One region of the Paenibacillus sp. 7516 genome, then DNA from elsewhere that is predicted to be linked to it. Evidence: predicted binding sites of a transcription regulator. Region 1 holds the regulator's gene; the other holds the start of a gene.
The links. Region 1 encodes NrdR, which represses ribonucleotide reductase genes. Its sites were predicted from a motif close to AACACNATATATNGTGTT; they were not measured.

Region 1 (16,696 bases):
TACTACAGACTGCCATATCGGACTTATCAGTTGGAAGTGGGCGGCAGAGTGTTGGAAGGCTACGTTTCTCTCGAAGGCACGTTGAATCCTAACCAGACCGAATTGCGATTTGAGCAGTTCGACTCATCTCTCATAGATGTAAGTTCTGTGGCCAACAAACCCGTAACCTTGATTGCGAAGGACAGAGTTGATGAGCACGCTGGTGACCAGACGTCTATTCGACTAACGAATATTTCGACTCAGCCACAAACGGTAACAAGGGAGTACGCAGGGTTCCTTATCAACTGGACTTATTATCTCAAGGATGGGAACCTGTACGTTGGGTCGTCCAGCCCTGAGTCTACATTTGGCGGGATCAACCAGACTTATTTCCTTGATCAGGGAGAAAAGCAATATTTAACGCCGCTGTATTTCAACGATTTAGATAATAAACATACAGAAGTTTTCCAAGATTTTAAGGGTGAAGATATTGATCTTTATGTATCGAACTATACGACGAAGAAGCCAGATGGAGATTTGCGAATTCCACTTAATAGCAATAAATAGTAACCAAACCTTATCCAAGTTGAAAAAACGATTGCGCAGAAAAATGCCCTTGTTCAAGGGCATTTTTCTTATTCCTATACTAAGCTTAGTTTAATTATCGATTCCAGATCTGAGATGGCTGCGTCTGATATGTCGCTTCACAACCGTTCTGTCCTTCTGCTAAGCTGATGCATCTGTAACCTTGCTATTTTACCTTTGCATTCTTCGCTGGAATGATGCTTTGCGGATTATTGAACACATTTTTTGGATCATACTTAGCTTTGACTCTCCGCAATCTGGCATAGTTGGCTCCATAATAAACCGGCCCTGAGTTCTTAATTCCCTGATCTGGAACGTTAATATAGGATCCGACAATGAATGGCTGCAGTTTCTTGCGGGTTGTACGAACGATAGCGATGTTTTTGGCGGCTTCGGATGCTTTAGTCCATGAGCTGTTCCATTCCACATAAAACTTCGCTTTGCGCCAGTAAAATGCAGTTGATTTGGGCGACTTACGGCTCACGGCACCGCCCCAGTTAAGGAAGAAGAAGCCGGCATCTTCTCCTTCCACGTTCTCCAAAAATTCCCGCATGGGCTTCATAGCTTTATCAGGAAACGGACATTTGGCAAAGCCAGAAGAGAATTGGTTGCTGTACCTTTGTGTGAGCACTGGATCAGGAGGCAATAGGAACTTTACTGCTTCCGGGTAAGGCACCAGTCGGATAATTGAATTTGTGGGTGTTCCCACACTCGTAATCGGTTTTAGCAAACGAAGTGCCTCTGTTTTGGAACCCAGAAACAAGCCCTCCATGCTAACATTACCACCTTTTTTGGGTCCAATGGATAACTCGCTGCCCAATTTGAAGTTAACGGAGGGAGCCCAATTTTGCCATGCTTTAAATACCTTTTCGAATTGATTCCATGGCCAAGTGATGCGAAATACGGTCGCCTTGGCTGGAGCTCGGTGAACTTTGAATTTATATTTGGTGTACACACCAAAGTTACCTCCTCCACCACCGCGTGAAGCCCAGAACAGGTCTGGATTACGGCTTTTGCTTGCACGGATGACTTTGCCATTGGCATCGACCATCTCGACTTCAAGCAGGTTATCACTGATGAGACCAATGGATCGCTGAAGAGGTCCAATTCCCCCGCCTAATGTAATACCGCCGATTCCTACTGTAGGGCTGTCACCGAAGGGAGCGATAAACCCTTGTCGTGCCAACATATTGGCGATTCTTCCCACACGGTTGCCGGTCCCCACAACGACTGTACCCTTCTTTTTGTCCAGCTTCACTGTATTTAAATCACTCACATCGATGACAATTCCACCGTTTACCTGTGAAAGATTCACCTCCAGAGAGTGTCTTCCACTCCTTGGCCGAATGGGCACCTTATTTTCCCGAGCCCACTTGATGGCATTAGAAACATCTTTCGTTTTCTTGGCAAAGACAAACACTTTAGGATATCTGTCGGTATGAGGATCCCAATTCTTCCGCGCGGCTTCATACCCCGGATCTCCTTTGAAAATAACTCTCCCCGTAAGCTCCGTTTTCAATTTCAACTTTCCCCACTCCCTCTTGAGCCAATGTTCTTCCGTCATGCGATATAGGCACCTTATACTGTATGAAGGACATTCGCGGAGGGAATGGGCTGGAGCCTGAGTTTCGTGCTTTTGATTTGAATTGGAGCATATATCAACTCGTTTCATGCTAAAATGTAAATTAATATAAACAAAAAGGAATTTCCCTTCAAGTTAAATACCTTGAAAGAAAATTCCCTTTTGTTAGAGCACAATCCATACAAGCTGACCTGAACGATGAATTTACATCGACAACTATAGAATTTAATCGCTGCCCGGATCAATTTTAATGAGTTTGCGCGGTTCCTGTTCCTTCTCACCATACCAAACCAGCACATCTGCGAACAGATCCATAATGCGAATAAAACTCTCCTTGTCGGCTGTTGAAATTTGGTCAGCATGCTTAAAGATATCGTCAAAGCAAAGCTCACGGACAAATTCAGTGTACTTTGCATATACTTCGCGCCCTTTCGCCGAAGGTTTGACATAAATATCTTTGCGATTACCGCTTAAATGGTATTTTTCGAGCAATCCTTTTTCCGTCAGATTCTTCACATTCTTGGAAAATGTACTGCGGCTAACGCCCAAACGTGCGGCCATCTCTGACATTTTCTCCTCCTTATCCTCTGCTTCCAGAATATATTCCAGGGTCTGGATCTGAGAGGCGGAGAACATCATGTCCGTACCATAGCTTCGCTGCAGCTTATAGGTGTTCGAATATGCATTACCGTATTTGATAATTTTCTCAATCAGGGTCCGATGGTCGCCCATCCAATCTAATTTCATGAGTAATCCCTTTCATATTTAGATTCTCTTTCCTTTACTCTACTGAAATTAGATATGTTTTTCAATCCATGTAATGGCTTCTTCTATGACTTCATGTCTAGTCGGTTCATTAAATATTTCATGCATGAGATGTGCATAGATCTTCAGCGTTTTGTCAGTCGAGGCGATGTCCCCGTAGAATTCACGTGAATCCTGCTCGCTCACCAGCCCATCGTTTGCTCCATGCAGAACGAGCACCGGGTCCACAAACTGCTTGGCATGTTCTTTTAACCAAGCCACGCCGTTCCCCAGGCTATTAAAAAGATCCACAGAAATTTGTTTCTCTACCAGTGGGTCACTTGCGTAAGCGGATACAACCTCAGGGTCACTGCATACTCCACTGCCAAGCTCATTCGGGAAATACGTCCCAGTAGGAAGATCTAGCGGCAGTTCACCAGCAACCTTCGTATTATAACGGGTAAGTGCTCCTGATAAAACAATACCTTTGACCTTGCCTGGATATTTCGTGCCAAATGATGAGGTTGCAAATCCGCCCATGCTATGCCCAATGACGAATACTGGGAGGTCACTGCTCTCTTGCAAGGCCCTATCAACTACGACATTCACATCCTCGATGATTTGGTGAAAATCACTGTAGAATGTACGCTTTCCTTCAGATCTCGCATGACCACGATGGTCGAATCGATATACGTTACACCCTCGTTTGTTTAAGTGCATCGTCAACTCGTCATAACGCCCGGCATGCTCGCACAACCCATGAACAATGACTACAGCTGCCTTCGCCTCTTCGACTGTATCCTTGCTGAAATATAGCTGTGTTCCGTCAAATGATTTAATCGTTGTCTCACTGTGGTTCATACTCATCCCATCCTTTTCATGGTGCTAAAGCATCAGAAGATTACATCATTGAGCCTTGAGCACATTTAGTTAGCATTGTCATATCCACTCATCCAATAAAATTTAGTTTCCTATGAAGATTATATTGTTTCTTACAGAAACAATATAACATCAGTCTTGCGCTATTGTCCATCAAATTTTTAAGCGTTTACATAAAAATTAAAAAGGGATTTATGCACTGAGCGGAGCCTTATCAATGTAGACTCCGCCCCGTTTTTTTAATGCCTTTCGTCTCAAGTTTAAAATGCGATCATATTTGAAATAAAACAATATGAGCATTTTGGCTACAGACACGGGTAAAAGAAATCCATAAAAAGCAAAAAACCTCTTGGATACCAAGAGGTTTTCGAGTATGGAGCCTAGGGGGATCGAACCCCTGACCTCATCGCTGCCAGCGATGCGCTCTCCCAGCTGAGCTAAGGCCCCACATTATATATATGTACTTGTCCGCTTCAGCGAAGTTCCACAGGCGACTCCTATATCATATAAAATGCAGCTTTAGCTGTCAATAACTTTTTCAGAACGCAAAGTGTTTGGAGAAGAACAACCTCTGTACAGACAAGAACACTCATAATTACAAGCCCAGACTGCTCTTCTCCCTTAATCCACTTCTTTAATCGTCGAGATCCTCTTTGGACAACAACGATTTCAGTTCTTTCATGAACATATTGATGTCTTTGAATTGGCGATACACCGATGCGAACCGCACATAGGCCACTTCATCAACGGGGAACAATTGCTCCATCAACAGCTCACCAATTTGGCGGCTTTCCACTTCAGCTTCAGCAGTGTTGCGCAGTGACTTCTCCACCTCGGAAACCATCATCTCCAGCGTTTCTACAGAGACAGGACGTTTCTCACAAGCCCGGATAAGGCCACGGAGAATTTTGTCGCGACTAAACTCTTCACGGCTGCCATCTTTCTTGATGACGATCAACGGGGTTTCTTCGACCATTTCAAACGTTGTAAAACGGCGACTGCACTGCTCGCACTCACGACGACGGCGGATGGATTTTGATTCATTAGCAGGCCTAGAATCCAGAACTTTTGTACCCAGATAGGCGCAATAAGGACATTTCAACTCAGATCACTTCCCATGTTTTTCTTTTACCATAAATTCCCTGTCACTTCTAGTTATGAAAATCGCATTGAAGACACATAATACTTTTACCAACCGCGAGGAGGTGAACAGCAATGGCCCAAAACAGCAACGGTAACTCCAACAACTTGGTAGTAACTCGCGCTTCCGCAGCACTGGAGCAATTGAAATATGAAGTTGCTCAAGAACTCGGAATCAGCATCCCACAAGACGGATACCAAGGTAACATGACTTCTTACGAGAACGGTTCGATCGGTGGATACATCACGAAACGTCTGGTAACAATTGCAGAACAGCAATTGGCAGGTCAATACCAATAATATCTGCATTGTAATACGTTTAGACAGAGGAGCATGGAGCGGCCGGTGAATAACCGGCCTGCTCTGTGCTTCTACTATTAAATAAGACATACGATATCAAAATTCAAACCGATTGTACTCTAGACTACCGCATAATCCAAGCAATCAGCTATTAGAACGTATGATAGATCTTTACATACTGATTATAATAATAAATGACTCGTTGTACATAGTGCCGGGTTTCTCCAAAAGGAATATCCTTGACTGTCTCGAATGAGCCGTCCCAGACACCATCTCTGATCCATCCACTTACTTTGCCTGGTCCGGCATTGTAAGCAGCAATCATGGCCGTCTCATTCCCGTCAAACTGTTCTGAGAGGTTACGCAGGTACCATGTCCCAAGCTGAATGTTCCTGCCCGGTTCATGCTTCAGCTCCTCTAACGAGGTCCCGGGAATTTTAGCCTGCTCCATGATCCAGTTGGCCGTATCCGGCATCAGCTGCATCAGCCCGATGGCACCTCTTCTGGATTCTTTGCTTGTCTTGAAATTGGTTTCCACCTTGATGATGGAAGCGATCAGGAAAGGGTCCACCTCATAGCTCTGAGACTGCGCACGAATCTCTTCCTTGTAATGAATTGGATAAAACCACGCCATCCAGTTTGTATTCAGGAACAGCACCAATACAAATGAAACAAACATCAACAGCAGTATCCGTTTCTTGCGCAGTAACCTCATATCAGACCCTTATGCTGCAAAAATGAAATAACCTGCTGCTCCGTCTCCGACCATAAGCCGCTGTTGTCAATGACCACGTCAGCACGCTGCTTCTTATGTTCAATATCCATCTGTGCATTAATACGGGCGTCAGCCTGTTCCTCTGTCATGCCATCCCGACTCATCAGCCGCTCCCGCTGAACGGATCTTGGGACGTAAACAACGACAACCTCATCAAATCCTTTTTCCAGACCGGATTCAAACAATAAAGGAATATCCGATACCACCAGCTTGTCCGGATAGGCTTCTTCATATGCAGCAGCACGTTCCCGCATCTCCTGGCGAATAGCCGGATGTGTAATAGCCTCGAGGGCTTTACGCTCATCGGGATTTTGAAACACAATGCTGCCCAGCTTTTTCCGGTCCAGTGTCCCGTCTTCATTTAATATGGCTTGTCCAAACCGCTGAACAGCGGCAGCCAAAACAGGATGCCCGGGCATCATGACCTCCCGGGCAATCATGTCTGCATCAATCAGCAGCGCTCCCTTACTGGCAAGAAGGGCGGAAACACTGCTCTTTCCCGTTGCGATCCCGCCGGTTAAGCCAATATTCATCGTTTCACCTCATAACAGCTTCATTATTCCCATAATCATCAGTAACAACGCAGGAAGTACGGACAGTCTTCTCATCCAGCGCAGCGCTGAAAAGCGCAATCCGACTTTCATGCCGATTAACAGAAATGCGCCACTGAACAGCGCGATGACAAGTGCAGTCCACAATGTGGGGAAACCGAGCAAAGCAGCTCCGAGCCCTGCACCGAAGGCATCCAGTGACAGAGCGATTCCAAGCCACATTGCCTCCTGGGCAGAAATGCTACCCGAATTGTCCATATCCGCTTTGGAAGGACTGCGTAATATTTGAATGACGACACCTAATTTCCGCAGTTCCAGTGTAAATACCATGCGTTCCAGCGATCCACCGGATGCAGATGGTTCAAGATCAAGTGCCAGCACTTGATTTCTGCCTTTGACCGGCGCTGAATTGATTGCTTGCTCTTTATCTCCGACTGCTTCCGTTCCCTCTTCCGATTCGAGGCGATCCTTCCCCTGCTTACGGATCAACTGAATTAATGACCACGCACCGATGGCAATCAGAATAACCGCACCAACGAACGAAGCCACATCAGGAGATACCACATGGGATAACAGTACTCCCACCTGCATGGACAACGCAATGACCAACCCCGAACAAATGGAGATAACAGCAATGGATAACAGCGGGATCTTCGTCCTGCGCAGCCCGTATGTAATCCCGACACCAAAACCATCTAAACTAAGCGCCAAAGCAAGCGCCAGCAATGAAATAAAATGATGCAGCACCCCGGATTCCTCCCCTGTGCGGGAACTCGTTTCCACCTACCGTTACAGGTAGGTATTCGCCCGCTTATTTCTGCCATATCAGTATATGGAGGGAGTAATCCATGGGTGCTACGTTTTAATCATTTCGTTCATTCCGGTACAAATTCAAACCGTAAACGTGTAAACGACAATTTCAATTTGTATCTTCTTTGGTTACTTTAGTGGTTGGCACTTCGGACAATAATGCGTCCCGCGACCACCAACAACGCTTTTCTCAATCAATGTACCACACGTTGTACAAGGCTCGGATTTGCGACCATAGATTTTCAGTTGATGCTGAAACATGCCCATCTCACCTTGTCCATTAACATACGATTTGATGGAGGATCCGCCTGCATTCACGGCATCCTGCAGGGTGGCTACAATAGCCTCGTGCAGCACCGTCAATTGGGCTTCTGTCAGCGTCTTGGCAATGGTTTCGGGATGAATGCCTGCGCGAAAAAGGGCTTCGTCCACATAAATATTCCCGATGCCAACGACGTATGCCTGATTTAACAATACAGCCTTGATTTTGGTTGTCCGTTTACCAACAGCTTCACGAAATGCAGCCACGGTAAATGCCGGATCCAGCGGCTCAAGGCCGAGCTTCAACAAAGGTTTGGATACGAGCTCTTCGCCCGCTGCAAACAAATGCATGGTTCCAAACTGACGTACGTCCTTGTATCTCAATTCCGTGCCATCTGTGAAGTGAAAGATAACATGGGTATGCTTCTCCACTTCTTCGTGCTGCTCATATACGCCGTATCGACCTTCCATCCGCAGATGGGAGACCAATACCAGCCCGTCCAACAAAATCCGTAAAAACTTCCCTCTGCGCTCCACTCCGATGATGGTGTGTCCTGCGAGTTCCAGTGCAAATGCATCTATATCGTCCGGCCGCTGAATAATGCGCGGCAAGTTAACAGTTACGCGTTCAATAGTCTTACCTACAACAAGCTGATTCAATGTTCTTCTGACTGTTTCGACTTCCGGTAATTCCGGCATGATGTTCTCACCTCCCCTATATTATAACGGAAGTTGAGCTTCAGCGGGACCCCTTCTTATGTCGAATCCTTGTGAGGAAATGTTTGTAAAATAACGGAAATCCACACCAGTTGTTATTTGGCTTCGTACCAGTTTTCCCCGAAACTGACTTCTGCCTTAAGCGGTACCGAGAGCTCCAATGCTTTTTCCATAACGGATGGGACCAGCTCCTTCATTAGCTCCAGCTCATCCGCAGGTACTTCGAATACAAGTTCGTCATGTACCTGAAGCAGCATGCGGCTCTTCAATTGGCGTTCACGCAGCGCTTCATCCATCTGCACCATGGCAAGCTTGATAATATCTGCGGCTGTCCCCTGGATCGGGGTATTCATCGCTGTACGCTCAGCGAAGGAACGCAGATTAAAATTGCTTGCATTGATCTCCGGCAGGTAGCGGCGGCGTTCCAGCAGCGTTTTGACAAAGCCATCCTGGCGTGCTTCCTTCACAATATCGTCCATATATCGACGAACGCCCTGGAACACTTCAAAGTATTGATCGATAAACTGGGCTGCCTCTTTACGGGTAATGTTCAGATTCTGGGATAACCCGTAGTCGCTAATGCCATACACGATTCCAAAGTTAACAGCCTTGGCCGAACGACGCATGTCGCTGTCCACCTCTTCGGCTTTCACTCCGAATACGTCAGAAGCTGTCTTAGTATGAATATCCATATCATGAACAAAAGCTTCCTTGAGCCGTTCGTCATCCGAAATATGGGCGAGTACACGCAATTCAATCTGCGAATAGTCGGCCGCCAAAATGGACCAGCCTGGCTCGGAAGGAACAAACACCTTCCGGATTTTGCGTCCTTCTTCCATACGGATCGGAATGTTTTGCAAGTTCGGGAACTGACTGCTGAGACGCCCTGTCGCAGCAATCGTTTGCCGGTAATACGTATGGACTTTGCCGTCCCGTTCCGAAATTTCCTTGAGGAGACCCTCTACATAGGTGGATTGCAGCTTCGCAAGCTGACGGTATTGAAGGATCAGCTGTACCACATCATGATACGGAGCCAGCTTCTCCAGTACTTCTGCATCGGTAGAATAACCTGTTTTGGTTTTCTTCACCACAGGAAGGCCGAGCTTATCGAATAAAATCTCACCAAGTTGTTTGGGGGAATTTAGATTGAATTCCGTACCGGAAAGTCGGTAAATCTCCGCCATCAGCCTGCTGATCTGTTCCTCGAACTCACGGCCCAAGGCCTGGAGATCTGCTGTATTCGCTTTAATCCCCTGTTTCTCCATGTCTGCCAGAATGCGTGATAACGGCATCTCCAATTCGTGAAAGAGCGCGTTCATCTCATCATTCTCAAGTGCCTGCTCCTGAAGAGGAATAATGGCAGCCACGGCAGCAGCCTTACGGCACAGGAAATCGCCAAGGATTTCTACATCAGGCACCTTGTATCTTGCACCTTTGCCCATAACCGTGTCGTCTTCAGCCAAGGAAGGCAAGCCATACTTCGAAGTCAAGCCGCTAATGGTCTGATTGGATTCCGTCGGGTCAAGCAAGTAGGCAGCAAGCTGCACATCGAAGGATGCTCCGGCGAATTCAAGACCATGCGCGTGCAGAGCCAGATCGACGCGGTGCAGATCATAACCACGTTTGGGCTTGTCCGGGTTACCAAGCCATTCTCGCACCCGGGCTGCAGCTTCAGCGTTTAATACTTCGGGGGACAGGAAGACATACGTCTTACCCGATCCAATCGCTACCCCAATCAATTTCGCTTGATGCGGATTATCACCATGGGTCTCCACGTGGAGTACATCGATGGATTCAAGGGAGTCAAACAGCTCGCCAATCGTGTCTTCTGTAGCAATCGTAGATTCAACTTCTGCAGCCGGTACCGCTTCAGCTGCAGAGCCTGCACTCCCACTGAATGACAAGCGTTCAAGCAAGGATTTGAATTCAAGCTTGGCCAGTGCTGGCCCCGCCTGTTCTTCTTTTAACCCGGCGAACTGCATGTCATCCCAGGTTTGCTCCAGTGGTACTTCGCGGTGAATGGTCGCCAGCTGTTTGCTCATCCGGGCATCTTCGGCATGTGCCTCAATCTTCTCTTTCATTTTACCTTTCAATTCACCTGTGCCGTTCAATACTTCCTCGACAGAACCGAATTGATGCAGAAGTTTCAAAGCCGTCTTCTCTCCAACTCCCGGAATACCCGGAATATTATCCGACGCATCGCCCATCAGGCCTTTGAGATCGATGATTTGAAGTGGCGTCAGACCATACCGTTCCTTAATTTGAGCAGGGTCATACAGTTCGATTTCCGTTACCCCTTTGCGCGTGAGACCGATATGTACATGTTCGGAGGCAAGCTGCAGCATATCCTTGTCACCCGATACAACCAATACCTGTCTTCCAGCCTCGTCTGCGCGTTTGGTTAACGTTCCGATGATATCGTCCGCTTCAAACCCGGCCAGCTCAAACTGGGCAATACCCAGTCCTTGCAGCAATTCTTTGAGTAATGGAAACTGTTCCGACAGCTCGGGTGGTGTTTTTTCACGGCCACCCTTATACTCCTGATATCCTTCGTGACGGAAAGTGACCTTGCCGGCATCAAATGCCACCATAACATGGGTCGGCTTATGCTCTTCCAGCAATCGGAGCAGCATGGTGGTGAAGCCATACACCGCATTGGTATGCAGTCCTTTTGAATTCGTCAGAGGGGGCATTGCAAAAAACGCCCGGTAAATAATGCTATTTCCATCTATGAGAATAAACTTTTCCATTCCAGCACCTCACGTATCGTATGGTCAAACCCTCAAGTACATCTACTCTCATGATAACATACACACCTGTTACAACAAAAAAGATTGGGCATCTTTTTACACTTTCCATCCAGCAAAAAAAGAACTCTCTCCACAGACAGCCTGTCGCTTGCAGGCCGCCGGGAGAAAGTCCCTTGTTTTTGCAGCAAATCGTCCCCAATTCCAATGATTTGCCGTTACTGATTATTGGTTCAAATCCGGGCGCTTACCTGTTACCAGATAAACCGTGCTCTCCCCAATGTTGGTTGCATGATCGCCTATGCGTTCAATATACCGTCCTACCAACATGAGCAGCATGGCTTGAGAAGCCTGAGTTGGATGAGAGGTCATGAAACTGTATAGATCGCCAATCATATGACTGTACAACTGGTCAACCTGGTCATCCGTTTGTGCCATTTTGTAAGCCAGATCCGTATTTTCCTTCAGGAATGACTCGATGGATTCATCAATCATCTCTTTGACGATTTCCGCCATACGCGGGATATCCACAAGTGGCTTAATCAGCTCCTGGCCTTCCATACGAAGCGTAACTTTGGCAACGTCCAAGGCGAGATCGCCCATACGCTCAAGATCACTTGAGATTTTGAACGCCACAATAATGCGGCGCAAATCCTTCGCGACTGGCTGCTGGGTAATAATCAGCTTGGAGCCCAGTTCCATGATTTTGTCTTCCAGCGCATTCAGATTCGCATCATTCTTGATGATGACCTGAGCTTTCTCGGCATCCAATGTCCGTAAACTCTCAATGGCACCATCCAATGCCGTTCCTACATGCTCACCCATTTGCCGAAGCAAAATGCGAAGCTCTTCAAGCTCCTGATCAAATTCTTTCCTGCGAATCATAGGTTTCCATGTCCCCCTTGTCCATCATCTCCGGATACGCCGGGTTCGTTCGAATTCAGCTTGCTTAACCGAACCGTCCGGATATATAATCCTCGGTTCGGGAATCCTGGGGCGTGGAGAACAGCGTTTCTGTATCAGCGGCCTCCACAACTTCACCATTCAGGAAAAATACAGTCTTACCCGATACGCGGGCAGCCTGATGCATGTTATGGGTTACCATGACGATGGTGTACTTGTTGTGCAGTTCCTTGACCAGTTCCTCGATCTTTAATGTCGAGATGGGGTCCAGGGCCGAAGTGGCTTCATCCATCAGCAATACATCAGGCTGTACCGCGAGGGCTCGTGCAATACAGAGACGCTGCTGCTGACCGCCGGACAGACTAAGTGCCGATTTCTTGAGTACATCCTTGACTTCATCCCACAATGCAGCGTGTACCAGACTTTGTTCAACCAACTGGTCCAGCTCCGCCTTCTGGGTAACACCGTGCAAACGGGGGCCGTATGCGACATTATCGTAGATTGATTTTGGAAATGGGTTAGGCTGCTGAAACACCATGCCTACTCGTTTGCGCAGCGTTTCAACTTCGATTTCATTACTGTAGATATCCGATCCATCGAGCAGAACTTGTCCCTCGACACGTACTCCCGGAATCATGTCATTCATCCGGTTTAATGTACGGAGCAGCGTGGATTTACCACAACCTGACGGTCCGATGAATGCAGTTACAGTTCGTTCCGGCAGGTCCATCGATATATTTTTAAGCGCATGATGCGTATCATAGTACAAATTAAGTCCTTCAATGTGAATGAGTTCCTTCATGGATGTTCACTTCTCCTTCGCTGGAGGGACAAACCAAGCTCCCTTTACGTTGAGGCCGAGGCCAGATCAATAATCTTCAGCTTCTCGGTCATCCTTAATATCCTACCTTCTTATTGTAAAAAGAGTATCACTTTCATGTTAACGGAATGTAAAAAAGACATCCTTCACAAGCCATGACCTTCCCGTTACGATCATAGATGGTAAATGATGTCTATCTTTGTTTTACAATTCTCCCCCGGAAATCATAGACTCCAGTTTTTTTCGGATATAATCCGCCACTTCTCCAGTCTGCTTGCCTTCCTCTGAGATGTTGGAAGCAATATGCAGCATACCTTCCACGGCGGAGTTTAAACGATTGAAAGCTGCACTTCCTTCGGTAACATGTGCAGAGCTGTCGTCAATTTCAGCAGCACTGGCGCGAACCAGTTCAACGGTTTGTCTGGTTAATTCACCGATCCCTTCGAGCAAGGAGGACATATCTCCTGCAACCTCACGAGTTTGTTTAGCTAAGGCCCGTATCTCACCAGCCACCACTTGGAAGCCTCGCCCATACTCGCCAGCATGAGCTGCTTCTATGGAAGCATTCATCGCAAGCAACGCACTCTGATCGGCCAGAGAACGAATGGAACGTGCCATGCCCGCTCCGGTTTCTATTGAGGTCAGCATATCATTCGCATGCTGGCGCTGTCCTCCCATGTGCTGATGTACGCGGTTATACGAAGCCTCAACCTGTATAAGACTGCTTGCGCCCTGTTCAGACAATTGAATAATCTGTTTCGCATCTTCTCCTGTCTTTCCAGCGGATTGAACCAGTTTCGTAATCGACTCATGAATCCGGGATATCTCTTTCTGGCTCTCAGTAATGGTGTGAACACGCTCTTCTCCAGCCTCGTGCTGCATCCTTCTGGAAAGGGACATGAGATCCCGCATGGTTAATACGCCAAGCAGCCTGTTCTCCTCCGTTACAATGATGCAATCATAGAAATGCTCCTCACTTCGTGACAAGGCTACATCAATCACTTCTGGCGCATCAGCTAGTACATCCACGACTACCGGAGATGAATCAGCAACATGTGATATGGACTTGCGATAAAACAAATCCGCGGCGAAACGCCCATTCAGTATTCGATACAAGGTTTCCCGCATCAATAACCCCAGCGGGCGATTCTGATCATCACCCAATACTACACATGGATATTTCTGTTCCTGACTCAATATGCTAGCAGCCTCTCCACAGGTGGTATGCACCCCCACCATGGGAACCTGTCGGCAGTATTCTCGGATGGATACTTGGTTGTTAAGGGTTAATTCTGTAAGATCATCCTGAGTTAAACGAATCGAGTCCTCCTCATGCTTATATGTATCTTCTACGGATAGATCAGGCTTCTCTTCGAGCAACATGGGCATAAATGCGCAATCTCCTTTACGTATGAGCTCTGTCCTGAGATGGGTTATGTAGGTCCTAAGAATCACTCGGACAAGTTCATGCTACTCCCTCTATGTAAAGGAAAATAAAGGTTTATGTAAATTGGACGTAAAATAAAACTCCCCGATCATTACGAACTTGAATGATGGGGAGTTTTTCTTTTTACAACCAGTTTATAACCTACACCTCGAATGGAATCAATGTGTACGGATTCCGGGTCCAGCTCCAGCTTTTTACGTAATGAACTTACATGAACGTCAACGGTGCGCTGGCCTCCAATATAATCGAACCCCCAGACCGCATTCATCAGGTCATCACGTGTAAGTACAACGCCTGGCTTCTTGGCCAAGTAGAGCAGAACTTCGAATTCTTTGGGACGCAGACTTATGGATTGGCCACCCAGCGTCACTTCGTACTTCAGTGGATAGATCTCAAGTTCGCCCAGTACAATTCGTGAACCATCCTTGTCCTCTGGCTGCGGCAGGTCATCTCCATTGGAATATCTTCTTAATACGGCGTCCACTCTGGCAAGCAGTTCCGACACGCCAAAGGGCTTTGTAATATAGTCGTCAGCTCCGGATTTCAGACCCTGTACCACCTCGGCTTCACCGTTCTTCGCCGTAAGGATGATGACGGGTGTAGTTACACCCTGAACTCTTAATTTGTTCAGAATATCCAGACCGTTCATTCCGGGCAGCATCAGATCCAGAAGGATCAAATCAAAGTCCTGTGAAACTGCACGGTCATATCCTGAAGATCCATGATCCTCAGCGGTAACGTCATAGCCTTCCTGTGTCAGGTTGTACGTAAGTAATCTCGATAATGTAGGTTCATCTTCAATAACTAGCAAACGCTGTGCCATGATACCCCTTCTCTCCTTATAGGTTGTCTGTTGCCACAACACTTTTTATATCATAGCACTTATTTGTTAACGCTGTGTAAAGCAATTTATTCGATTTTACAATTCACTTCTTCAGGCCTAGATTTCTTCATCCTGTATCAGGGGAAGGATTACCTTGAACGTTGTACCCATGCCAAGTTCACTCTCAACCGATAACTTGCCGTGGTGCAGCTCAACCAGATGTTTCACAATGGATAACCCAAGCCCCGTACCACCAGAGTTGCGTGATCTTCCTTTGTCTACCCTGTAGAAACGTTCAAAAATTCTCGGCAGGTCCTTCTTCGGAATACCAATCCCGGTGTCCGATACTGCAAATACCACCTGTTCCTCGGTTTCACCATGTTCGACCGTCACCTGTAATTTGACACGTCCCCCTTCAGGAGTGTAGTTAATCCCGTTCGAGAGCAGGTTAATGAAAATCTGTTTCATTTTATCCTCGTCGGCCTCGATATACAGCTCCTCCGGCACAAACATCTGCAGTCGAATCTGCTTCTTCTCTGCCACTTTGGATAGTGTACCCAGAACCATCTCGAAGAACGAATGCACATGTACAGGAGAACATTGCAGCGGCGCCCGTTTGGATTCGATCTTGGATAACTCCAGAATATCCCCGATTAATCGGTTTAATCGATCCCCTTCGTCATAGATGATCTGCAAGAATGACCGTTCCGTCTCTTTGTCCTGCACTCCCCCGCTAAGCAGCGTCTCAGCAAACCCTTTGACCGCGGCCACAGGAGTCTTCAGTTCATGGGAAACATTCGCAACGAACTCACTGCGCATCGATTCCAGTCTGCGTATCGCCGTAACATCCTGCAAAAGGAACAGCATCCCGCGGTATCCGCCATCATCTTCGGTCATCGGAACACCGTCAATACGAATTAGACGTTCCTCCGGGTTAAAAATACTTACCTCCTCATGCATCCGTTCCTGAACAGCTACACTTTCTTCAATCGTCCGTGTCAATTCATAATGTTTCTTCAATTCAATATAGGGTTTACCTGTCACGCGTTCGGATTGAATACCCAGCATACGCTCTGCTTCCCGGTTTACCAGTGCAATGGATTGGGACGCATCAATCATGACAATGCCGCCTGCCATGTTGGCCAGGACACTCTGGAGTAATGCCTCATTATCGCGAATCGTTTTGAGCTGAGTCTGTAGACTGTCAGCCATTCCGTTAATCGCCAGCCCAAGCTGTCCAATTTCGTCTCTGCGTGTGACCTCTACCCTGGCATCATACTCCAGTTTGGTTATCCGGTGAGCTACCTTCGTTATGTGTTCAATCGGTGAGGTTAACCCCCGAGCAACCCGGTAACTGACCAGAGCCACAATCAGGAACAACAGTCCCAAGGCTACAAACATGATTAACCAGCCGCGCTGTAACCCCTGATCCACAGCAGCCAAACTCATGGATAATCGGATGTAACCATCGAATTCTCCGCCTGGCACTTCTACCATGTCACTTTGATCCGAGTTCACGGGCAGCGCGACATATAACATATCTACTCCCAGCGTCTCACTGAAACGGATGGACTGGCCATAACCATCACCAACTGCACCCTTGATTTCTTCCCGGTCCAGATGATTATCCATT
Region 2 (16,696 bases), on a different contig from region 1:
CCCAGCTCGCCCCAGGCAATAACGCTGGCAAGTCCGGTGCGAATGATCACTTCATCATCGACAATCAGTAGTCTCATGGCGATTCCTCCAGAAAGGGTATGGAAAATGAAATACGGGTCCCTCCACCGACACGGCTGTCCATTTCAAGCTGAGAAGCCGCACCATAATGGAGCAGCAATCTCTCATTAACGTTGTGGATCCCGTAGCCACCAGCAGTGGGATTCACTTCCGGCAGTCTTTCCTTCAGCTGTTCTAGCCTCTCCTGCTCCATGCCGACACCATCATCCAGCACCAGTACGTTTATTCGTGCTTCATCCTGATCTTGACGAATCATGATGGTGATCGTTCCCGGACCATTCTTGGGCTGAATACCATGTACCATGGCATTCTCAACGAGCGGCTGCAGCAGAAGCTTCAGCATCATCCGCTGCTCCAGTGCAGGATCCACAATATAGTGCACCGAAAATTTATCAGGGAAGCGGATGGACTGCACCCGAACATAATGCTGGATATGGGCAATCTCCTGCCCAACAGGACAGAAATCCTTGCCGTTATTTAGGCTGATGCGCAGGAAATCACTTAAACCTTCGACCATATCTGCAATCCGGCTCTCTTTTGACATCAGGGCAATCCAGTGAATGGACGAAAGGGTATTATACAGAAAGTGGGGATTGATCTGTGCCTGAAGTGCCCTGAGATCAGCTTCTTTCTTGCGAGCTTCCCCTTGTATAACCTCTTCCTTCAGGCTCTCGATATGTGCACCGAGCAGATTGTAACTCTCTCCCAGTCTGCCGATCTCATCATCACTCTCAGATCGAAACAAGGGCAGCGGCCGATCTGGGTCAATACGGGATAGGTGCCTGGTGAGCACACGGAGCGGCCTTGTCACGCGGCGGACGGTAAACCAGACCAGCCCTGCACAGATTACAGCAGAAGCCACCACGGCTACAGCCGTGAGAATCAGAATATAACCGTTCTCCGACTTGTATTGATCGTAAGGAACTGTTCCAGTCAACGTCCATCCAGTCAGCTGTTCCGGGTAATAGAGCAGCGTCCGTTTGTTTTCTCCGCTGCCATACGTAGTCGTCCCGCTCCCACTCTGCCGAATCAGCGTCTGTAACTCAGGTTCGACCTGCTCCAGAGTCTGCCCAAGCCTTGATTTGTCCATGGAGGACAGGATCTCTCCGGATTGTCCGACCAGCTCCAGACGCCCTTCACCTCTGCCAAGTCCGAGCGCAGCCCAGTCTTTGGAAATGGCCTTTTCATCCAGGCTGATCGCAAGCCATCCGATGGGTCGATAATCATGAATGCTGCGGATGGGACGCACCAACGTGATCACATTTTGTATGCCTGCATAGTTGCGAACCGGGTAGACGCCGGTCCACATTTTTACCGCATCGCCAGGAGGAGCTGGAGGATCGGAAGTACCCGGTTCATACCAGGTAGCCGTTGTCAGAACAGCATCAAACCGATCCGGATATATCGCTATATTCGCAATATATTTTTTAGACGCCGCCAGATTGGTCATCCTGCCGACAATATCCACGCGGTCCAGTTCATGATCTTCATTTCGGCTCAGATACTGCTGAATATCGCGCTCTCCAATCAGGAAAATCGAAATATTCTCGGCGTCCTGCAGCATGTAGCGAAGATTGGCTTCCACCTGTTTCAGCGTGTCCATACCGGACAGCTTCGTCTTCTGCTCGGTAATGCGGGAAGAGATCAGAAATGCGAACAGACCCAGCGCCAGCAGCGGCACAATCATGGAGGCAGTTACGACAACCGAGAGCTTCCTCTGCAGCGATGATGTGAGCCAGCTTCCCAATTCATTTCCTCCTCTGGATGCGCATTCGTTTATCCCTTAACCGCTCCAGCCGTCATGCCTTTCATAACCTGTTCCTGAAAAACAAGATATAGAATAATGGTCGGAATAACCGACAGTGTCATGGCGGCCAGCGTTAATCCATAATCCGTCTGGTATCCGTCTGCGAAGTTCGCAATCGCCAGCGGTAGCGTTTTCAATCCTGTCTTGTTAATGAATACAAGTGCGAACGAAAAGTCATTCCAAGCATGCAAAAAACTCAGAATCGTAACGGTGGACAAGGCAGGCACTGACATCGGCAGCATGATCCGGGTAAATAGTCCCCACAGACCTGTTCCATCGATAAATGCCGCCTCTTCAATATCACGTGGTACACTCGTCAGATATGCCGTCAGTACAAAGATGGCAGTTGGCAATGCAAAGGCCGTATACGGCAGGATTAATGCCCAATACGTATTCAATAGGGACATCTGCTTCATCAGAATGAACAAAGGAACCAGTGTGCTATGAATGGGAATCAGCATACCTACAACAAAAAAGGTCATGACAAGCCCTTTCCAGCGGAACTGGAATCGTGCCAGTATGAATGAGGCTAGAGCTGCAATAAACAAAGTCAAAATCAATGATCCCAAGGATACCACCAGTGAGTTGCCAAATGCCGTACCCAATCTGGAGCTTTCCCACGCATTGCTGAAATTGGCTACATTCCATTGGGCCGGCAAACCAAATGGTCTGCTGTAGAAATCTTCATTCGTTTTGAACGCACTGATCACAAGCCAGTAAAACGGATACAATGTTAAAATACCATACACCGTCAGCAGCGTCCAAACAATTCCGCTGCGCAGCCGGCGAACCGGATGGCTTGAAGCTCTTCCTGGTGATGGCATCGTTACAGGTGTCGTACTCATTTACAGTTCCCCCTCTCTTCTAGTTCTCTTTTCTTTTGCGACTGGTCACCCACTGGCTTGTTCCGATAAGCAGCAAGGAGATCAATACGATGGTTGTCGAGATTGCACTACCGAAACCGTAACGGTAGGTTGTAAAGGTGGAATTATACATATACGTAGCGAGCAGCTCGGTTGCATGAGCCGGACCACCTTTGGTCATGATGTACACCAGATCAAATGATTTCAGACTACCCGAAATACACAGAATGATCGCAACCTGCACGGTTCCCCAGATCATGGGCAGTGAGATCGACACCAGCTTACGGATGCCCGAAGCGCCGTCAATTTTGGCAGCATCATGAATTTCACCAGGAATGTTTTGCAGTGCAGAGATGAAAATAATCAGATACAAACCAACGAAGCTCCACAGCAGTGGCGGTACGAGAGAGAAGATGGCAATTTTATCGTCAGACAGCCATTGCAGCTTCCAGCTCTCCAGGCCGAGCGCATCCAGCAGGAAGTTCAGGATCCCGATCTGCGGGTGATAGATATACTGCCAGATCATGCCGATAACGACGGTAGACAAGACCATGGGCAGGAAGACAGCAGAGCGCAGGAAGCGCTGCAGTGGATTGCTTTTGTGTAAAATGACCGCGAGCATCAGCGCTAACGGAATCTGACCGAACACGGAGGCCAGTACAAAAATGACGTTATTTTTCAGTGCCCGCCAGAATACTGGGTCATGCCAGATCTCCACATAGTTATTCAGACCGATATATTTGGACTCCCCGATGCCGGACCAGTTGAAGAAGCCGTAATAGGCTGACCATACAACCGGAACAAATACAAACAATGCATATATGATGACTGCCGGAGCAAGCCCCAGCATGATAAAGCGACGACTGCGCAGTGCATTCATTCCTTCACTTCCCTTCATTAATGCCTTACATATCTCCTTCACACATTGAAAGCCTGTAAATGAAACGGAAAACCCCTCCCCTGCCGGGAAGGGGCTATAACTCCTCAGTTAATCCCATGAAGTACGATTCACCGAGCGTTTCCAATCTACAACCTATTCCTCATTCATTCTGTTAGTTGCCAGCGGCATTGGCTTGTGCAGCCTGAATTTTGGCGGCGATATCTTCCGCTTTGCCGCCCATCAGCAGTTCCTGCAATCCATTATTAATAACTTCAACCGTTGCAGACCCCAGCTTGGAATCGTAAACCGGATTAATCTTCACTTCCTGCATCAAGTCATACAACTCGACGAACAAAGGATGTGCCTTGGATTTATCCAACTCAATGTTGTAGCTAACGAGTGTACTGCTATCGAGCGTAGCCTTTTGGCCATCAGGTCCTGCCAGGGCGTAGAACAGCTCCATGGCTGCCTCTTTTTGGGCCCCACTCAGTTTTTTGCTTACACCCAAACCGGTACCTACCACGCCTGATGTGGTTCTTGGCTCTCCCTCACCACCATCTACTGGGGGAAGAATAGTAATATGTGTGTTGTCCAATACCTCTGCAGGTGCATTGTTCACCAGGTTCGCCAGGGCCCATCCACCATTCATGACCATGGCTGCTTTCCCCTGAAAATACAGCTGCATCATCTGGGTTTCGTCAATGCTGTTGAACCCATCCTGAAATGCTTTGCTGTTACCAAGCTCCTGCATTTTGTTTAATGCCTCGATGAATTGCGGATCGGTAAAACTGGCACCATCCTGGGCTGCTGCTTTCAGAAACCAATCTGTACCCGTAATTCGGTCTGCCAAGGTACTGAAGATCGTTGATTGTGCAACCCAGTTTGCCTTGTTCCCCAGTGCCATTGGAATAACCTTGTTCTCATTAAACGTTGCAATGGCCTGTTCCAATTCAGCCCACGTTTCAGGAACTTTGACGTTATACTGTTTAAACAGTGCTTCGTTGTAATAAATGAAGGAACTTGGCGCCAGATTCATCGGCACGGAGTAGATGTTTCCGTCAACCGTATATCCATCCAGAGCGTTCGGGATAAAGTTGTCCTTCCACTCCGGCTTCGCATCCAGCTCTGAGTTAATGGGCTGAAGCAGATCGCCTTTTACAAACTCTTTTGTCATGGCATCCGGCCACATAACAAACAAATCCGGCATTTCGTTTGCAGCTGCTACAGTACGGAGCCTTGTTTTAAGGCCGTCTGTTGGCAAGCCCTCATCCACGACTTCAATATCTGGATGTGCTGCCCGGAAATCTTCAATGATTTTTCGCATGGCTACTGCCTTTGCATCCTGTCCGGTCCAGTTATGCCACAGCGTAACCGTGACTTTATCGCTGCTGCCCGTTCCTTCCGAAGCATCACCGCCACTGCAGGCCGCGAGTACCATCGAAAACAAGGCAATTGCCACAAAACCCGAAAGCCATCTTCTTAACATCTCTATACTCCCCCTTGGCTGTTTGAATACCCTCATTGTAAATGGTAACGCTATCATAACGTAAGGTGACGATCCACGGATGATGGGGTGAAAAATATCGGATGCCCCACCCAATAGCGTGTTACTTGAAAAATAGAACAAAAAGAGCTCTCGATGTGAGAGCTCTTTAAGCAAACAATCTATTTCGTATGAAAAAGAATAAGTTCAATTTATTTCATGCTGCTTTTGATAAGTGCTGCAAAAGCTTCCGAGCCTTCCTTCGTCAAATGTACGCCATCTTTTTCAAAGTACTCGTCGTGCCCTTCGCTTGCACTGTTCCAATCAATGAGGGAAACATTACTGTAGGATGAGGCTGCTTCGTTCAGTGCTCTGTTAACCGTTCGTTCCCAAGGACGAGGGACCCGGACAGTAACCAGATATACATGATTCTCATCCTTGAGGTAATCCAGCACGGAATCCAGGCTTTTGGAATTGAATGAACCGTTGGTTCCCAGTTCCAGGACAACCTGATTGCCCAGCTGATCGTTTCGTTTGAGCCCATCCAGGACATCGGCTGCCTCCCACATCTGACGGCCAACATGACCGTCCACGTGTACCCCGGACATATGTTGTTCCAAATAAGGCTTGGCATCCAGGATGACCGAATCCCCTATTACGGTATAGTGGATCTTGCCGTCTTCAGCAGGGGGAGCTTTGTCTTCACCCTCTTGCGAAGCATCTCCCGGCTGATCCGGGTTCTCCGCAGTATCAGTCCCGTTATCATCGGCATGATCCTTATTTCCAGCAGCATCTCCAGCAGTCTGGTTCGGCTCATCAGCAGCCGTTCCATCTCCTTCATCGGATGCCGGTTTTTCCGTTGTGGAAGGCGTATCTGGCTTCGACGTCTGCTCTGCTGGCTTGTCTTGCTGATTGCCACCATCATCTGCAGGCTTGTCGTTCTTCTGCGGTGCCGGCTTCTGGCCGGAACCTGCAGTATCAACAGGAGCCGGAAGAACATCCTGTCCTATCTCTTCATGCACTGCATGTTCTCCATTCAATGTGGTAGACATCGATACAGAATGTGAGTCGGAGTTCGCCGCAGAGGAAATCATCATCTGTGACACGGTGAAGCACATAAACAGAACAGACATCACCACTCCGCCCCGCTTCAACCAAATCTGATGCGTACTGATACCGTTTCGCCCTCTACCCCATAGCCGGGACCAGGTATCACGGAATCCATTATAGCGGATTGGATTTTCGATAAACTTCAATGATAGTGAAGCCAGCACTACCGTTGCTGCCACCTGCAGAATCATTCGAACTGGATGTAAACCTCCCGTATCGACCACAGGACTTGTCAGGATTATCACAGGATAATGCCAGAGATAGAGCCCATAGGAACGCTCCCCAATCCACCGCAGCGGTTTGGCACCAATCAGGCGTCCCAGCATCGAAGCGGGATGAGCCAATACAGCGACCAGCAGCGTAGTAGCTATGGCTTGAAGTACCATCCCCCCTTGGTAAAGCGATGGTTCATATTCACTGCTGTTCAGCATCATGTAGACCAGCAAGGCCAGCGCTGCCAAGCCGGATACATCAAGCACGGCTCGATTATGGCTTGCAAGGGAGGAGGACAGTTTGCGGCTTGGCCACACAACAGCCAGTGCAGCCCCGGCCAGCAATGCAAAAGCACGCGTGTCCGTTCCATAGTATACACGACTTGGGTCCAGATTCGGATTATATAGAATAGCCATTGCACCAGCAGATAACTCAGCGGCTACAAGAATGAAAACAACGAGCCATCCCTTTCTTTTGAACAGCTTAATCGAAAGGATAAGGAGCAGCGGCCACACCAGGTAAAACTGCTCTTCCACGGCAAGCGACCAGAAATGTCCGAACGGTGATGGAGGACCGAAACTCTCGAAATAGGATACATGGTGGAAGATATACCACCAATTGCTTATGTATAATACACCCGATATAACGTCCCCACGCAGGGCAGCAAGCCGGGAAGGATCTGTGAAGAGAAGCCAAATCATTACCACTGCAGTCATGGTAAGCATGCCAGGCACGAGACGTCTGATTCGTCTCACCCAAAAATCACCGAGTGATATGCGTCCATGTTCCTGCCATTGGGACACAAGAATATCTGTAATCAGATAACCTGATAAAACAAAGAAAATGCCTACACCAAGCAAACCGCCGGGAATAAATCCCAGATTAAGATGATACCCAATCACAGCAAGCACGGCAATGGCCCGCAGACCATCCAGTCCGTTCATATGCCGCCTGTTGTTCAACGTTTGTGACATTCGCGCCCCTCCTTGTTGCTTCGGGCCCACATCGTGGATGTCCGGGGCAGTTGCAAATCAACTTGGCTTCGCATCGTGATTCTGGTTGTCATTAACATACGTATTGCACCTTTCGTCATTCATTTCCAATATATCGATCAACACTCACGTTTAGCATTATACGCTCAAGCGCAGTGAGATAAATTACAGCAGTAGTTACAAAGTGGTGAAACGATGTAACCTTTCCTGCCAGCTAATATAGCTGTAAAATCATACTCCAAAATTGTCGTTTAATACAGTCTTTTTCTTGGGCTGGGTAATATTACCTCACTACCATATCAATACAAAAAGACCGCCCACTTTCTCAGCAGCCACAATCCATTATAAACCTATCCCCAGCCGGATTGAAAGTTTCGCCAATAAATGCTTCTAGATGCCTAGGACTCTGGAGGTGAAAAGGACGAATCCTCTTTTATTCCGGGAATCTTCTAGTTGAAATCATCCTTAGAAGCCCGCTAATTCTACGTCAGGTCATACAAAAAGGGCGACCAAAGTGCTGGTCACCCTTACCGGATTCTTCTCATCACATTAACCTGGATGATGTCTATCCTCTAATTACATTTGCTGTATCCACATTGGCTGCAAGTCTTGCAGCCTTCAATATTGATCAATGAAGCTGAACCACAGGAAGGACACAAATCTCTCGATGCTGTATAGGTTACTAACGGTTCGTCGACAATCGCCGATTCAGAAATTCGATCCACCCTCTGGTCTGCCTCTTCATTAGTAGAGGATGCACTTTCTTGAGGGGTGCTCTGTACATGACTTTCGAGCGCCTTCGCTACTGCGTCTGCAATGGACTCTACCCGGTTTACACCAAAGCCAATCGCTCCCGAACCACCGATGCCTTTCAGGTGTTTGATAAGAAGCTCCACTTTATGTCCGTGGTCACCATATCGCAGGAACAGGGAGCACACTCTTCCCAGCGCTTCCGCCATAGCGAATACATCGGAACCGGCTTTACCCACGTTCAGGAAGATCTCGGCCGGAATGCCACCCAGGTCGTTGATCGTAATGTAAGCCATGCCAAACGGAGTATTTATTTTGTACGTTGCTCCCCGTAGTACCTGCGGACGACTCTTGTACTGTTTATCCAGTACTTTGGCTGCGGGCGAAGCGGCCACACTTGTTTTGCCCTCGTTCTCTGTCTCTGAAGGTGCGGACGTGAAGACTGCCGTTTCGTTTGCAGCACTTGTTTCTTTTACCGGATCTGTCACATTAGTTTGTTCACTTACTTCGCTCTTCGCCTCTTCTTTCTTCGTCGTGGATAGGACCTGTACATCGCGGCTGCCGTCCCGGTAAATCGTGACGCCCTTACAACCGAGATCAAAAGCTAGCTCATACAACTGAGCCGTATCTTCAACCGTAAAATCAGCCGGACAGTTAGCCGTCTTCGAGATAGAGCTGTCCACCCACTGTTGAATCGCTGCCTGTACCCGAATATGATTTTCGGCTGACAGATCCATCGCCGTTACATAATAGTCAGGAAGTTCCTCTCCAGGGTGTTCATCCAGCCATTCCTGGGCGATAGGGACAAACTGCTCATCGTAACCGAGCCGGCTTTGACGGAAATATTTAAACGCAAAGTATGGTTCAATCCCTGTCGACGTACCTACCATCGTTCCCGTACTTCCTGTTGGGGCCTGCGTGATAAGCGTTACATTACGAATGCCTTGCTTGCGGATGGCCTCTCCCACTTCGGGATAGGTCCCGACCAGATTTTTCATAAATCCACTCTGTAAATACGGCTCCACTTCAAAGGCAGGGAATGCCCCCTTCTCGGCCGCAATCTCTGCTGATGCGAGGTATGCTTCTTTTGCGATAAAGCCATACAGTTTATCCAGAAATTCAAGTGACTCCGGACTGCCGTACCGGATGCGCAGCTTAATCATCAGCTCCGCGAGACCCATCGTGCCTAATCCAACCCGGCGCTCCCGCTGCTGATTTTTCTGATTTTCCTCAAAATGATAAGGTGTCGCATCAATCACATTGTCCAAGAATCTGGCTGAAATACGTGTCGTCTCTGCCAGCTCCTGCCACGCTACATCATGACTGACCTCATCGTAAAATTTGGATAAGTTGATAGCCGATAGATTGCAGACGCCCCATCCTGGCAGGCCTTGTTCGCCGCATGGATTGGTACATATAATCGGATTAAAATACCAGCTGTTGGACATCTGATTGTAATACTCCATAAAGACAACACCCGGCTCTGCTGATTTCCAGGCCGAATCGATAATTGTACGCCATATATCCCGGGCCTTTACTGTGCGGTAATGGATAACACGGCGCCCGGCTTCCCTCCATTGCTGCAGATCCCCGTTCCACTCGTTATCATAATCGGGGTCGCTCGTATCCGGAAAAACAAGTTCCCAGTCCCCGTCCTGTTTGACGGCTTCCATAAATGCGTTGCTCACGCATACGGACAGATTGGCATTGGTAACCTGCCCCATCGTTTGTTTGACCGTAATAAAATCCATCACATCCGGATGCCAGTCGTTCATCATCAGCATAAGTGCTCCCCGGCGGCTGCCTCCCTGTTCAATCAGCCCAGTCGTATAACTGAATAAGCCGCCCCAGGATACCGAACCGCTGGAAGATCCATTGACCCCTTTAACAACGGCACGACGTGGACGGAGTGACGACAGGTTGATGCCAACGCCACCACCGCGAGCCATAATCTCCGTCATTTCAGTCAACGTTTTCATGATGCCACCCCGACTGTCCTGAGGAGAAGGTATAACATAACAGTTAAAGAGGGTCAGCTCATCGCTAGCACCCGCACCAGCAGCAATTCGGCCCCCCGGAACCAGCTTCCAATCGTCCAGTACAGCCCGGAACTTGGATTGCCATTTTTGCTGTTCTTCCGGAGTGGATTCTACAGATGCCATCGCTCTCGCGAGCCGGTCCCACATCTCCTCCGGTGTTTTTTCTATATTAAGTGTGAGCTTCTCCACTTCCGTCTGGATTGTTTCTCCACTGCGAGTCTTCACTTTCACCATCTGACCCTGCCGTTCGATGATTTCCCCCACTTCCTTTGTCGGAAACTTCGGGTCATCTTTCGTCAGAACGAGTACTACATCTCCTACCTTGGCATGGTTTGGATCGGCATCCTTCCAGGCATAACGGTCCAAAAATATTTTTTCACTTAGTCCTTCCAACTTGTGCGACAATTTGTTCGAATTCATTATGTTTGACAGCCTCCCCAAAATCCCATTACATTTCTATTATGTGTTTAAAATATGCCAATACACCACATATAGTGATTTATATTCAGTATAGTACACCATATATTGATTTTCCATGTGACTTAAGTCACAGCTATTCTTTTTATTTGTCTTGTACTTGGACTAGCTCGCTCTTACGCCATCAGACTCTCTCATTCAAAATTTGTGAATTTTTTTGGGACATAACGGTTCGGATTCGCACCTTATTTGGAGGTTGGTTATGAACTGCCTCTCATTCGTCCATACTATGAGCTACGAATAAAACGTCATCATGTATGGCAGGGGAGGCATCACCATGAACCGGAAACATCCGCTTCACATGAATCAACCTGCAGCAGAACTGCCCGTTCCGCTCGAATTCGATCGCAGTTGGCTGACCCAACTGGAGTCACGGCTCGATAAAGGCGGTCCTTGGGGAGACTACAGACTCTTTCAACTTGGCATTCAAGCCGAAGAGACCAATCTGATTCCCAATTTTGATGAAATACAGTGTCTGAAGCATTTGCAGGGACTGACCCCGCTTCCGCACCAGATGGACACTGCACGCAAAGTATTATTTGAAATGTCAGGCCGTGCCATTCTTGCCGATGAGGTCGGTCTGGGAAAAACCATAGAAGCCGGTCTGATTTTGAAAGAATATATGGTCCGCGGTCTCGTATCCAAGGTCCTCATTCTCGTGCCTGCATCCCTTGTACTTCAATGGGTACGAGAGCTGAATTCAAAGTTTGGCATTCCCGCAGTTGCGCAGAAAAAAGCCTATTCCTGGCAAAATGAAGTGGTTGTGGCTTCGATGGATACGGCTAAGCGAGATCCGCATAAGGACATCTTGCTGAGTACGGACTATGACATGATCATTATTGACGAAGCCCACAAACTCAAAAATAAAAAAACGACCAACTATCAATTCATGCTGAAACTGCGAAAAAAATATTGTCTGCTGCTGACCGCTACACCGGTACAAAATGACATGAGCGAGCTGTTCAATCTAATAAACTTGCTGAAGCCGGGCCAGCTGGGACGTCAAGGTGACTTTAGTGCCAACTTTGTCGTGGATAAACGAATCCCCAAAAACCAGGAGCAGCTTAAGGACGAATTGTCCAAAGTCATGATTCGGAACCGCCGCGGTGAAGGGCCAGTACAGTTCACCAAGCGGAATGTTTCCAATGTGAATTTGCAGCTATCTCCTGAAGAACAGGCACTCTATGATGGGGTAACCTCCTTTGTGAAAGATCAATATCAGGAGGCCGGTGGAAACCTGAGCAGCATGCTCTCACTTGTTACGCTGCAGCGGGAAGTGTGCAGCAGCCGGGATGCCGTATTTGTTACGCTGGTCAATCTGTCCAAGAAACTCCCGCTTGACTCCCCGCTCCGGGACAAAATTTGGGATCTGGTTGCCCATATCAAGGCCATTAAAGAAAATACAAAGGCCGAGAAAACGATGGAACTGATTCGAAACATGAATGAGAAAGTCATCATTTTCACCGAATACCGTGCCACGCAGGAGTATCTGCTGAATTATTTTCGCAACAACGGACTCACGGCTGTTCCGTATCGTGGCGGCATGAACCGGGGGAAAAAGGACTGGATGATGGACCTGTTCCGAGGCCGTGTCCAGGCCATGATCGCAACCGAAGCCGGTGGAGAAGGCATTAACCTTCAATTTTGCCATCACATGATTAATTTCGACCTCCCCTGGAACCCCATGCGCGTAGAGCAGCGAATTGGCCGGGTACATCGGCTGGGACAGCAAAATGACGTCAACATCTACAATCTGTCGACGACAGGCACAATTGAAGAACATATCCTGAATCTGCTGCATGAAAAAATCAACATGTTCGAGATGGTCATCGGCGGACTGGATGTTATTCTGGAACGGCTCGAGAAAAAGGAATCCATTGAAAAGAGTCTCTACAAGATCATGCTCGAATCCCAAAACGAAGATGACATTCGCCGCAAAATGGATTCGCTTGGACAATCGCTGAATTCCATTCAGCGTGAAGTCGCCGATGAAGTGCCGACCGTCTCCCTTCTGGATCTGGGCAAAGGAGGACACTGACCATGACCATGTCACCTCAAGAAGTTCAGGCCTATGTGACAACCTATCTCGAAGCCATGGAATGCCAGATCATGGAGCGTTCTCCTGCACATATAACCGTTAAATTATCGCCGGAAGCGGACAAGGCTTTAACCAACCGTCCGTACTATTGGGGATTTGTTGAGCGCACTGGGGCTCCGGCGGAGACGATGTCCTTTACGTTCGTTTTTGATCCGGCAGCGTATCAGCAAGCTATCGATGCTGCAGAAGCCAGAGCCGCTCAGGCATCTCCCTCGCTCTCTGCAAGTCAGAATGGACCTGTCGGCCCAGGCAGCGCGGGTTCTGGTTCTGGAGCAGATGCACCTAAAGAAACCATTCTTGGCCGCTATTTCGGCATTACTCCAGCTTTGCCGCAGCTCGGGCCTGGCCGCATCCTGCGTGAAGACGTCGTCTATGGCAGCCGCAGACTGCAGCAGATCTTCGAGGCCGCCCGTGAAGGCGGCGCATTTGTGAACCTGTTTGAGCAGGCACCCAAACGTCAGCTGCGCGCTGCTGCACCAGCTGTATATGAACCATGGCTTGGTGTATGTTTCAAAGTGGAATTCGCCTGTGATTTGAAACGGGAGGAGCTCCATTTTCTTGGCATCTCCCTTCGTACAGGTGAAATTATCGAAAAATTTGGTTCCAAGCTGAACCGGCGAGACCTCAGCCCAAGGCTGGCTGAGAACATGCATGTCCAGACAGCCAAGGTATCGCTATCGGATGCTGGAGCAGCACTCGAGACACACCTTACCAGGCGTCTGCTGGAACTGGATTATGGTTGGGCTGAACAAGCCAAGGCACGACTGGACCTGGAGCTTGCTGTGGTTGATGCTTATTACGAAGCCGTACTGAGGGAGGATACGCCTGAGGTTGAGTTAGACGACAATTCCACAGGAGCTGATCGTGATTCTGCTTCCACCGGGCAAGAGCCTGGGACTAATTCCATGAGGTTCCAGTCTATTGCGACGGATCACTCCCGTGTACCTCCTGTGAATCGAATATCCGCAGACATGACTGGATTGGAGACACACTCGGATGCGAAACTTGCTGCTGAACAGGCCGTCCCCGTGGATGAAGAAAGGGATTCAGAGCAGGAGAAGGCCCGCCAGGCGGTTCTGGACCGTGAAGCGATGAAACTGCAATACGAAACCCGCCGGACAGAAATGATCTGGCAGTATGAACCCAAAGTGAAGGTCACGGCCATAAGCAGCGGCATGTTTCATTTAAGATAGACGCAGACACTACTTTTCCAGCAAATGACGGCAAAAGTAGTGTTTATTCATGAGCACCCACCCGACAGGTTGCAGCAACCTTTGCATGGCTTGTCCAGTAGAATGAACCTAGAAGTGATCGTGCAGCGAATAATCGTCCCTGTTCGTCATAATGTACTCCAGAAAAAGAGGGTGTTAATTATGAACCGAATCTTTCATAAACCATGGCTCGTCATCCGCAGGGCAGCAGGCTTGGGTGCCATGTGCCTTTTGGGTTTAACTACGTTGTCCACAACATTGCAGGCAGAAGATGCTTTAGGTTTGCAAGCAGCCACCACAGAACTTTCCTTTCAATTAACGACGGCAAAAAGCGATGCTTCCCATCCATCTGATACGTTTGCTCCTGCTGCTGTTCAGCAATTTGCCCTTCAACAGGTTAAGGCCCTGGGCTCCTTACAACAGATGGACCAAGGCTGGAACCAGGCGCAGCTAGACTTTACGCCTCTAGGTCCAGGTACGCACAGCTGGCTTGTAAACGCTCATATCGATGGAACATCTGTTGGATATATGATCATTACAGCTAACCGTACAGGAAACCTGCAGCTAAGCGAGTACGGACAGGGAGAACACCAACCGTATGACCTCTCTCTGCTGCTGCAGTCTCTTCAACGACATAATCTGAATCTGGAGGAATTGTCACATGCAGAAGACATCCAGTTATGTTATGCCTCCCCTCTTCTTGCCTACTGGAAAGTGGAGCAATCAGGTGTTGGTACCATCTATATCGATGCAACCAACGGTGACACTTTACCGAATGGTGCTGTAAAGGCCATGGAGCGTGAATCTCGGGTTGAACATACTCGACCGCCTTCTCCCACGCTATCCATGTCTGTACAACTCCAATCCAGAACAGATGATCTATCCAAGGTTTCATCCTTCTCAGTGGAGCCGATCTACGTACAACCGGATTTTGATCCTGCCGACAATCTCTTGTGGATTACTTCGGAAGCGGTCCCTGTAACAAGTTTACAGCCGTTGGTCCAGCAGTGGAGAGACCATCAGGCCATCGTCTTTTCGGCAGATGATCGCAATGTATTATATGGAGGCCCTCTTCCTGTTACCGGATATCAGGTCTGGAGAATGGATAACGGTTCGGAGCAAAAGGAATATGTAGCGATTGGTGGACATTCTACCTTAAGACGTTTCGTTCCGATCGACACGTTGATGAAGGATGGTCATTTTTATACTTTCAAGCCGTGAAGCTGTGGATTTTTGATAGTCTCAAGCAAACACAAATAAGACGCCTTCCTCTGATCACCGAATCAGGAACGCGTCTTTTTATTTTTTGTGGCTTAAACAGGTTTATTTGCCAGAAGAGCTTCGCTTCTGCATTTCCCTGCGTGAATCTAATGCTTTTTCCTTTTTCCCTACCCACAATGATACAGCAAAGGGGAGCATGCCAAACCATTTCATCGCCCAAGGCTCTTTTACCTTGGAACGCCCTTTCCGCTCTTCCTTCGGTGTATCCATAAAATGAACAACCCGCTGCGTAATGTACTTCACCAGCTCATCACTCTTGGCCATCCATCTCTGCCTCCTTCTTTACCTGAGCATTTATGCGAACTGCTCAACTGTAATGCGCAAGCTTACGATACATCTATTGTGTGCAGAACGGCCCATGTATAAACATTTTTTTGCTGCTGAGAGTATGAAATAACCAATAATGCACAGTCTAATGCCAAAGGTATCCATCCTTATACGATATTGCATGAGATGCCTATAACGAAAAGGAGCGTGCATCTCATGGTTAAGCTGCTAGCTGCATTAGTGGCATCGCTGATCGGGTTCAATACTATATTAATGTCACCTGCGCAAGCTTCCTCGGCCGTTATTCCGTCATCCCATCCCAACTCAAAATCCGTGAGTCCTTCCTTGCTGCCTGTAACGGATGGTGACAGTTATCGTTCCACGCATCACGCTTTTGCCGCACCAGTTATATTGCTGGATGTTGGACATGGTGGTGTTGATGGAGGTACGTCTGATCATGGGGTGCTTGAAAAAGACATCAATCTGGCTATCAGTCAAAAGGTGTACCTCCTGCTTCGCAGCAAAGGATATGCTGTCATCATCAACCGGCTTGGAGACTATGCCCTTAGTGACGAAAACCGCTGGCTGAACAGCAGATCCCGTCATCGCAGGGATCTGGCACAGCGCAAGAGTCTCAGTGAAGAAGTAAGTACGGATATTGTGGTCAGCATCCATGGGAACTGGAGTCCCAACTCGTCTACAAGGGGGCCAGTTGTCCTTTACCAGAATGAAGGCAGGAGCTACCTTCTGGCAGACTCCATCCAGACCGAGCTAAACCATCTATTTGGCACTCGGCGCGGTGTCGTGTGGGGTAAGCCTTTCTACCTGCTGAATCAGATTAAACAGCCGGCCGTTATCGTTGAGACCGGATTTCTGAGCAATGCAGAGGACCGGGCCATGATGAATGATCCGGCAGAGCAGAAGCGTATTGCCCAGTCCATTGCAGACGGCATTATTTATTATTTGTCGGTAGTGTAGGGGCAGCATGCCAGTGCCATACTTCACGCACCAAATCACCGATGCCAACAAACTCAATCTCACCCTTCAGCTGGGTGACGGAATCGCGAACAACGCTGGATGTGTTTAGTCCCGTCTGACCAACATGCCCAATAACAACGCACATATTCTTCTCGACGGCTCGCTTGGC

Region 2: CHI14_RS08265 (adenosylcobalamin-dependent ribonucleoside-diphosphate reductase) is a predicted target of NrdR. The motif match lies at 10,697-10,714, and genes of this name have one in related genera.

The regions. Positions count from the first base shown of each region.
Region 1 is NZ_NPBI01000009.1:5,318-22,013, forward strand. Features, by position in the region: gene CHI14_RS29920 (sigma-70 family RNA polymerase sigma factor) at 1-546, shown strand, start outside; gene CHI14_RS09000 (FAD-binding oxidoreductase) at 731-2,089, opposite strand; gene CHI14_RS09005 (MarR family winged helix-turn-helix transcriptional regulator) at 2,372-2,893, opposite strand; gene CHI14_RS09010 (alpha/beta hydrolase) at 2,942-3,751, opposite strand; tRNA gene CHI14_RS09015 (tRNA-Ala) at 4,144-4,216, opposite strand; gene nrdR (transcriptional regulator NrdR) at 4,404-4,871, opposite strand; gene CHI14_RS09025 (alpha/beta-type small acid-soluble spore protein) at 4,985-5,209, shown strand; gene CHI14_RS09030 (lytic transglycosylase domain-containing protein) at 5,361-5,924, opposite strand; gene coaE (dephospho-CoA kinase) at 5,921-6,517, opposite strand; gene CHI14_RS09040 (manganese efflux pump) at 6,527-7,282, opposite strand; gene mutM (DNA-formamidopyrimidine glycosylase) at 7,475-8,305, opposite strand; gene polA (DNA polymerase I) at 8,419-11,073, opposite strand; gene phoU (phosphate signaling complex protein PhoU) at 11,296-11,955, opposite strand; gene pstB (phosphate ABC transporter ATP-binding protein PstB) at 12,020-12,775, opposite strand; gene CHI14_RS09065 (methyl-accepting chemotaxis protein) at 12,998-14,182, opposite strand; gene CHI14_RS09070 (response regulator transcription factor) at 14,332-15,063, opposite strand; gene pnpS (two-component system histidine kinase PnpS) at 15,181-16,696, opposite strand, start outside.
Region 2 is NZ_NPBI01000007.1:195,555-212,250, forward strand. Features, by position in the region: gene CHI14_RS08235 (helix-turn-helix domain-containing protein) at 1-77, opposite strand, end outside; gene CHI14_RS08240 (sensor histidine kinase) at 74-1,825, opposite strand; gene CHI14_RS08245 (carbohydrate ABC transporter permease) at 1,855-2,709, opposite strand; gene CHI14_RS08250 (carbohydrate ABC transporter permease) at 2,750-3,628, opposite strand; gene CHI14_RS08255 (extracellular solute-binding protein) at 3,801-5,114, opposite strand; gene CHI14_RS08260 (acyltransferase family protein) at 5,324-7,408, opposite strand; gene CHI14_RS08265 (adenosylcobalamin-dependent ribonucleoside-diphosphate reductase) at 7,999-10,635, opposite strand; gene CHI14_RS08270 (DEAD/DEAH box helicase) at 10,970-12,730, shown strand; gene CHI14_RS08275 (YqhG family protein) at 12,733-13,983, shown strand; gene CHI14_RS08280 (hypothetical protein) at 14,164-15,222, shown strand; gene CHI14_RS08285 (YqzE family protein) at 15,325-15,546, opposite strand; gene CHI14_RS08290 (N-acetylmuramoyl-L-alanine amidase) at 15,766-16,527, shown strand; gene CHI14_RS08295 (divergent polysaccharide deacetylase family protein) at 16,502-16,696, opposite strand, start outside.